Regions from separate parts of the Halomonas sp. MMSF_3323 genome, predicted to be linked through region 1. Evidence: predicted binding sites of a transcription regulator. Region 1 holds the regulator's gene; the other holds the start of a gene.

Evidence for each region. Region 1 encodes FNR, which switches genes on or off when oxygen is low (the NO sensors DNR and NnrR bind a similar motif). Its sites were predicted from a motif close to TTGATNTANATCAA; they were not measured.
Region 2: RBB39_RS12975 (anion permease) is a predicted target of FNR. The motif match lies at 1,246-1,259, and genes of this name have one in related genera.

The regions. Positions count from the first base shown of each region.
Region 1 covers NZ_JASHIT010000017.1:92,951-97,196, reverse strand. Annotated here, with positions in the region: gene RBB39_RS10675 (heavy metal translocating P-type ATPase) at 1-1,234, shown strand, start outside; gene ccoS (cbb3-type cytochrome oxidase assembly protein CcoS) at 1,231-1,461, shown strand; gene RBB39_RS10665 (sulfite exporter TauE/SafE family protein) at 1,458-2,144, shown strand; gene fnr (fumarate/nitrate reduction transcriptional regulator Fnr) at 2,299-3,039, shown strand; gene ttcA (tRNA 2-thiocytidine(32) synthetase TtcA) at 3,200-4,159, opposite strand.
Region 2 covers NZ_JASHIT010000023.1:53,166-57,411, forward strand. Annotated here, with positions in the region: gene RBB39_RS12975 (anion permease) at 1-1,149, opposite strand, end outside; gene RBB39_RS12980 (DoxX family protein) at 1,422-1,826, opposite strand; gene RBB39_RS12985 (META domain-containing protein) at 2,053-2,514, shown strand; gene RBB39_RS12990 (hypothetical protein) at 2,539-3,345, opposite strand; gene RBB39_RS12995 (hypothetical protein) at 3,612-3,857, shown strand; gene RBB39_RS13000 (valine--tRNA ligase) at 3,979-4,246, opposite strand, start outside.

The sequences.
Region 1 (4,246 bases):
ACGTATCGCCCGCCTGGCCGAGCAGGTGGCCCATCGCTTCGTGTTGAACCTGCTGGTCATCACCGCCCTGGTGGCGCTGGTCTGGAGCCTGATCGACCCTAGCCGCAGCCTGTGGATCACCCTGTCGGTACTGGTGGTGACCTGCCCCTGCGCCCTGGCGCTGGCGACCCCCACCGCCCTGACCGTGGCCCACGGCCGGCTGAGACGTGCCGGGGTACTGGTGACCCGAGCCGATGCGCTGGAGACCCTGGCCGGCCTCGATCGCGTCGTCTTCGACAAGACCGGCACCCTGACCCGGGGGCGTATGCAACTCGCCGAACACCGGCCGCTGAGCGACGACGAAGGAAGCGCCAACAATGGCGAGATGGACGCTGCCGCCAAGCGCCGGCATCTGGCACTGGCGGCGGCACTGGAGACCGGCTCGGAGCACCCCATCGCCCGCGCCTTCGCTGCCTGGCGCGACGCCAGCTGCCAGGCCAGCGAACTGCGCAATCACCCGGGGCAGGGCGTGGAAGGCGTGATCGACGGCCGGCGCTGGCGACTGGGCCAGCCGCATTTTGCCTGCCTGGGCCGACCCGTTCCTGAGCTCCCTGGCGCAGGGCTTTGGTTGCTGCTGGCCAGCGAAGGCAAGCCCCAGGCCTGGTTCAAGCTCGACGATCAGCCCCGTGACGACGCCGCCGAGACCCTCGCCGCCCTCGCCCATCGGGGGCTTGCCATCGAGATCCTGTCGGGCGACCGCGCAGTCAACGTCGGCCAGCTTGCCCGCACGCTGGGCGTCGATCAGTGGCGTGGCGAGGCCACCCCCGAGGACAAGCTCGGGCACTTGAAGGCGCGACAGGCACAGGGTGAAAAGGTGGCCATGGTCGGTGATGGCATCAATGACGTGCCGGTACTGGCCGGCGCCGACCTTGCCATCGCCATGGCCGGGGCCAGCGACCTCACCCGCACCCGCGCCGATCTGGTATTGCTGGGCGAACCGCTCACGGGTATCGTCGAAGCCATCGAGGTGGCCGGTCAGACCCGTCGCATCATTCGCCAGAATCTGTCCTGGTCGGTGCTCTACAATGTCGTGGCGCTGCCCGCAGCGGCGCTGGGCTTCGTGCCCCCATGGCTTGCCGCCATCGGCATGTCACTCAGCTCGTTGCTGGTCATCGGCAATGCCCTGCGTCTGCGACGTGGACGCACCAGGCGGACCGCGACGCCTTCACCCGTCACCGCAAGCCCCGGCCCATGAGCATCCTTTACCTGTTGATACCCTTGTCGTTGATCCTGCTGGGCCTGGCGGTCTGGGCCTTCTTCTGGGCGGTGCGCAACGACCAGTTCGAGGACCTCGAAGGCCCCGCCTATCGCATCCTGTTCGAGGATGAGGACGACACTCGCGGTGCCGATGACGGCGCTTCCTCTTCCGAAACGCCTGCGCAGACATCCGATCGTGATCCATCGTCCAGAGGGCCTGAGTGAACCCTACCGGCCTGGAACTGCCTCCCATGATGGCGGCCTTCGTGTTTGGCCTGCTCGGTGGTGCACACTGTATTGGCATGTGCGGCGGCATCATGAGCGCTCTGACCTTTGCCATCCCCCCCAGCATGCGTCAACCTTGGCGGGTGAGCACACTTGTGCTCGGCTACAATGTAGGTCGTATCACCAGCTACTGTGTGGCGGGCGCTCTGGTTGCCACCCTGGGTTCGGTGATCGGCCTTTCGCCGACCCTGCGTGGCCTGATGCAGATCGTCGCCAGCCTGATGTTGATCCTGATGGCGCTTTACATTGCCGATCTATGGAAAGGCCTGCGTCACGTCGAGGCACAGGGACGTCACCTCTGGAGGTACCTGGAACCCGCAGGCAGACGCCTGTTGCCGGTGGTGCGTCTGCCCCAGGCGGTGGCGCTGGGCGCCATCTGGGGCTGGCTGCCCTGTGGCTTGGTGTACTCGATGCTGGCCTGGAGCCTGGCACGGGCCGAGCCCCTCGAGGGCGCACTGCTGATGGCGAGCTTCGGTCTTGGCACGCTTCCGGCGCTGGTGGTGACGGGCCTCGCCGCCAGACAAATGCAGGCCCTGCTGGCGCATCGGGCAACACGCCTTGTCGCCGCTGGCATGATCATCGCCTTTGCCGTCTGGCAACTTTGGACTGGGCTGCATCAATGACGCATCCTACCTCTAAGTTATTAATCCTAAAGAGGTAGACGCCACTTTTAGCTGATCTGAGGGTGTAGAATAGTGCCATCAACGTGCTGTACGGGCGACGTCTGTTCTCCCCATGGCCCAGTCAATATCGATCCCAGATCCACAGGAGCTGCGAATGAGTCCTACGGCCCAAGATCGGCGGCGTCCCATGCTGCATGAGACTCGCTGTGAGTCCTGCAGCCTGAGTTCCTTGTGCCTTCCGCTGTCGCTGGAGACCGCCGACCTCGAGCGCTTCGATTCCATCATCCGTCGTCACCCGCCGATCAAGAAAGGTACACGATTGGTCGAGCAGGGAGATCGCTTCACCAGCGTCTTCGCGGTCCGATCGGGGAGTCTCAAGCAGATCACCACCGAAGGCAGCGGCGAAGCTCAGTTGACCAACTTCTTCCTGCCCAGTGAACTGGTTGGCCTGGATGGCATCGACGACGGCCGCTATCCCGGCAGCGTGGTGGCGCTGGAGACCACCACGGTGTGCGAGATTCCCTTCGACCGCCTCGATGCGCTGACCCAGACCCTACCGGAGCTGCGTGCCCAGCTGTTCCGCACCCTGAGCAAGGAGCTGCGAGAGGACCGCCGGATGATGCAGCTGCTGTCACGCAAGACCGCCGATCAGCGCCTGGCCTGCTTCTTCCTCGGCCTGTCTGACCGCTTCCGCCGCCGCGGCTATTCACCGTTCAGCTTCCGCCTGTCCATGTCCCGCGCCGACATCGGCAATCACCTGGGGCTGGCGGTGGAAACGGTCAGCCGTATCCTCGGGCGTTTCCAGCAGCAGGATCTGGTGGCGGTATCGGGACGTGAGGTCAATATCCTCGACCTGACCGCGTTGTCGACCCTGGCCGACACCGAAGTTACCTGAGCGGGCCTGGCGGCAGTGTGCCGGGCTTGGCCAGCAGCGCCCGGTACCCAGGATCTGGAAAGCAAAGCGTAATAGATGGCGTGTGACAAGAAAGAGGCCGCATCCGGAGATGCGGCCTCTTTTGCTGTCATGGCGTCATGCACATTCGCTGTTGGCGAGATCAGCCGGCATCCACCACGTCGATGCGCCGGGCCTGGCGTTCGGCCTGTACGGCCTCCAGCCCCTCGAAGTCGAACAGTTGCCGATCCGCCAGCTGCGACGGCGCCACATTGGTCACCGCCTTGAACATGCTCTCGAGGCGCCCGGGATGCTTGACCTCCCACTCGGCCAGCATCTCCTTGACCACCTGGCGCTGCAGGTTGGGCTGGGAACCACACAGGTTGCACGGGATGATCGGGAACTCCATCGCCTCGCTGTAGGCCTGGATATCGGCCTCGCGGCAGTACGCCAGCGGGCGGATGACGATGTTCTTGCCGTCGTCGGAGAGCAGCTTGGGCGGCATCGCCTTGAGGCTGCCACCGAAGAACATGTTCAGAAACAGCGTCTCGAGAATGTCCTCGCGGTGGTGGCCCAGGGCGATCTTGGTCGCCCCGATCTCCTCGGCGAAGCCATAGAGAGAGCCGCGCCGCAGGCGTGAGCAGAGCGCGCAGGTGGTCTTGCCCTCCGGCGTCTTCTCCTTCACCACCGAATAGGTGTCGCGCTCGAGGATGTGGTAGTCCACGCCGATGCTGTCCAGATAGTTCGGCAGCACATGCTCCGGAAAGCCCGGCTGCTTCTGATCCAGATTCACCGCCACCAGCGAGAAGTTGACCGGCGCGTTGCGCTGAAGGCTGCGCAGGATCTCGAGCATGGTGTAGCTGTCCTTGCCACCAGACAGACACACCATGATCTTGTCGCCTTCCTGGATCATGCCGTAGTCGATGATGGCGTTACCGGCCTGGCGGCGCAGGCGCTTCTGCAGCTTGTTGAACTCACGCCGTGCCTTGGCCTGAACTTGGGCTTCCGTCTGATCGCCATCCGCAGCAGGGTCGGCCGGGCTGACGCCGGCATCGATCGAGAGATGGTCATCCTCGGGGGTACGGGGATCGAACAGGGTGGCGGAGGCGGACTGTGGCGACATGGGAGCGGGACATCACGGCTGAAAATGAAAGAGGCGCCAGTCTACCATCCGGACGCTTTAGTGGCGAAGAGGTCAGCGACCACTCAC
Region 2 (4,246 bases), on a different contig from region 1:
CAGCGCCAGGGCCATGCCGAACCAGCCCATATTGAAGCCGCTGATGCCCTCCTCGATGACCCCGGAGAACCAGCCGATCAGTCCGAGCTTGCCCAGGAAGCTTGCCATCATTACCAGAGCGGCGAACCACACGATGGTGTCCCAGGCGGACTTCTCGCCGAGGATGTCATCCCAGGTCAGCACATTGGTGACCAGCAGGATGGACAGTCCCAGCAGCGCCACCGCGGTGGAGTTTACCTTGAACTCGGGGCCGAACAGCATCGCCGGGATACCGGCCCACAGGATCAACAGCAGGCCGAACACGCCAATCATGATCTTCTCGGCGCGGTCGAGCGGGCCCATGGCGGTGAGCTGCTCGCGGGCGAAGGAAGTGGCGTCCGGGGTGCGCTTGAGTTCCGGCGGATACAGCACGTACAGCACCGCCGGCATCAAGGCGATGGCGACCAGGCCGGGCAACAGCGCGGCCAGCGCCCACTGGGTCCAGGTGATCGAGATGGCGGAATCGGTGGCCTTGGCGATCAGGTCGACGATCAAGGGGTTGGGGGCCGTTGCGGTGATGAACATGGCCGAGGTGATGGGGTTGGCGTGATAGTTCACCAGCGCCAGGTACTCGCCGATCTTCTTGCTGGTGCCGGACTCGGGGGAGGAGCCGAAGCTGTCGGCGATGGAGCGCATGATCGGGTGCATGATGCCGCCACCCCGGGCGGTGTTGCTGGGGGTGATCGGGGCGATGGTCAGCTCCGCCAGGGACAGGGCGTAGCCGATGCCGAGGGTGCGTTTGCCGAAGGCGGCGATAAAGGCGTAGCCGATGCGGTTGCCCAGACCCGTCTTCGACAGCCCGCGGGAGATCATGATGGCCAGGCCGATCAGCCAGATCAGCGGGTTGGAAAAGCCAGAGAGGGCGTCGGAGACCGCGCCCTTGGAGCTTTCAGGGTTGGTGACGCCGGTCAGTGCGACCACGGTGATGGCAATGATCGCCAGGGCCCCGATGCGCATGGTCTTGCCGATGATGGCGGCGATGGTGGCGACGAAGATCGCCAGCAGGTGCCAGGCCTCGGGATTGACGCCGTCAGGTACGGGGATTACGAACCAGAGCGCCAGCCCCAGGGTCACCGAGACCAGGGCGGGAAGCGGTTTGAATGCGAGCATAAGCGAGCTCCTTTGGGGAAGATCGAGTGATCACCTCTCCGCAGAGAGAATCCGAAGGTGTTGTGCTCATTTACGCATAGACGAAGCGACGTCCGAATGACGGACATCAAGCAGAAGTACGACTTTCGTCGAAATGGTCATGTCGAGTGCAACTTGCGCTGAGGAGGTCGCAGCGCCAAGGCAGGAGATAACGGTGCAGGAGTTGGATGAGGGCTGCAGCCGACGCCATGCCGGGAACTGCCCGGCATGGCGCGAGAGGAGGTGAACGGTCCCTAGTCGGGCTTGATCGCGGTGCGGCCGCTGCCCAGGAACATCATCGCCAGGGCGCCGAACAGGAACATGCCCTGCAGCTCCAGCGCCCAGCCGCCGCTGCTGGTCAGGCTGAACAGCTCACCCATATGCGCCAGATAGATGGCCACCACCATGTTGCCGGCGATCAGCAGACCGGCGATGCGCGTGTTCCAGCCGAGGATTGCCATCACCGGTGCGACGACTTCGCCCAGCAGAACGCCATAGGCCAGCACCGTGGGCAGGCCATGGGAGGCCAGGGTTTCACCGATCCAGGACAGGCTGCCGGGGTTGATCAGCTTGCTGACGCCGTGCAGCAGGATCATCACGCCAAGGGCCAGGCGCAGGATCAGCTTTCCCAGATCGTCGTTGTCGAGGGCGTTGAGCATGGTGACTTCCTTTTCACTAGGGGCTTTTTTGACTCGAGAGCCTTTCACTTCAGGTATTGGTCGGAAAACAGGCGCACCGAGTTATCCGTGGCTTCGCAGCATGATCGCGATGACGTCGGCATGGTGCCTTCGGTCGCAGCACCAGAATCGTCGAAACGGTCGGACCACGCAGGCAATTCTGGCATATTAGGCATCATCCAGATGACTCAGCTGCAAGGAAGATAGCATGGTTCCGTCACGACTTCGCCGCACCGCCGCTTTCGCTCTTTTCACCCTGGCGCTCAGTGCCTGTTCCAGCCAGCCCGCGCCCACGGCGGGTGGTGGCGACACGGCGGCCCCGGGCAGCGTCTCGAGCCCGCTGGTCGGCAAGCGCTGGAACCTGTTGCTGGTGGGCACCAGCGATCGCCTGTCGATGCCGCAGAAGCCGTACTTCGAGGTGGCTTCCGATGGCCGTGTCAGCGGTAGCGACGGCTGCAATCGCTTCACCGGCACGGTGAGCTTCGGTGACAGCCAGCGTATCGACTTCGGTGAACTGACCGCGACTCGCATGGCCTGTGCCAATCCCCAGGGGGCCCAGCAGGTCCGCGACATGCTCGACAATGCCTATCGCTACCTGATCGACCACGATCGACTGGTGTTCTTCGGCCCCAACTCGCTGGTGCTGGGCGGTTTTCGCGACGCCAGCTGACTGGGCCAGTGTTCATCGGGACGATCAGCGACTCCGGTTGTCCCTCGTGGGCGCGGTACTCGAGATGTCGGCCGCAGCGCTGCTTGCATGATGCAGGCAGGATCGCAGGCTGTGCTTTCGCTGTTGGAAGCGATCCAGCCACCGGGGATGGATCGCCACCACGCGCACCGGAACGAAAGCTAGTCCCAGCAATTGCACGATGGCCAGGCGGTGTGAGCCGCCGTAGCCGAGCACGACCTCGCCATCACGGGTAATCAATACCTGCATTTCGTCATCGGGGTGGCGACTGTCGTCGGGGTGTTGGCGAGCCAGTTCTTGCTGGGTCTTGTAGCCGTGTCGGCGAATGCCGTGGTAGGCACGAGATAGCGTCTCGAAGTAGCGAGCGATATCTTCCTCGCTGCGACACCAGTAGGCGCCTTGCTGTGCCGGGTCGGTGCAGTCGCCGGAACGATAGCGAGCCACCGCTTGATGCATCTGGGCGTACTGGGCGGTCTCGCGGAAGTGCCTGTCGTGGGCGAAGATGTCCTCGACTGCAGCGGTCTCGTTCAGGCGTGCCTGGCAAAGTGGTGCAACATGGCTGAGGTCCCAGTCGCCTTCACTGATCAACTCACGGCTCAAGCCAGAGCGCGTGACGCAGCGCGCGATGCGCCTTGGGTCGATATCGACCAGCGGCAGGTCGTTGGCATTCAGCCAGCGACGTTGAAGGTCGATACGGCCACACAGCTCGGCCAGGTACAGCAGGGCACGCCGTGTTCGGCGGCGAAGGCGTGGCAGGGCGGCGAGCCTGGCAGTGCCAGGGAGCGCCAGGGGGGAAAGGCCCGAGTGCGTCATGTTGTACATGTCTATTGTTGTTGTATGCGTTGGTATGGCCGTTGTTCGGTCTGTTGTCGTATCTGCGGCCGAATCGGCGATTGGCCTGAAGGAGCGGCTGTGCTGACAGCTTCACTGTGCCGCAAAAGGCTTTAATAGAAGAAACTGAATTTTGTAGTAATACCGTCATCTTTGTGTCGTACCCGATCAGGCTGAGGCGACGCAGACGGTTGCCTGAGGCGAGGGGCAGGCACGCACCAATAGCGACGTTCCGCCAGGGGGGGTGGATGGCCTTCAGCAACGAAGAGAGAGCGGCATTGCTTGCGCTTCACGGGGTAGGGCCGACCGTCATCAGTCGCTTTGAGCAGCTTGGCATCGACTCCTTCGAGCGTCTGGCGACGTTCGAGGCCCGGGAGATCGCCGAGCAGGTGGCATCGATGCTCAACACCAGCTGCTGGAAGAATTCGCCACGCGCCCTGGCGGCGGTGGAGGCGGCCATCGTGCGTGCCAGGCAAGGACTCAAGGTAGGCTGAGACCCTGACTTGAGATCATGGCGGACGAAAAAGAGCCGACCCCCCCAGTGGTGGGGTCGGCTCGGGTGGTGCTGACGTCGGTCGTGCCGGCTTGGGCCGGGACTCGACTAGAGCGCTGCGACTACAGGGCCGCGATCTTGTCGCGCTGTTCGACCAGCACCCGGCGGGCGGCCTGGTACTCCTCGAGCTTGCCACGCTCCTTGTCGATGACGGCGGCCGGGGCCTTGGCCACGAAGCCTTCGTTGGCGAGCTTCTTCTCGACGCCGCCGATCAACTTGTCCTGCTTGTCGATCTCCTTGCCCAGGCGGGCGAGCTCGGCGTCCTTGTCGATCAGGTCCGCCATCGGCACCAGTACTTCCATGTCGCCGACCAGCTGGGTGGCGGACAGC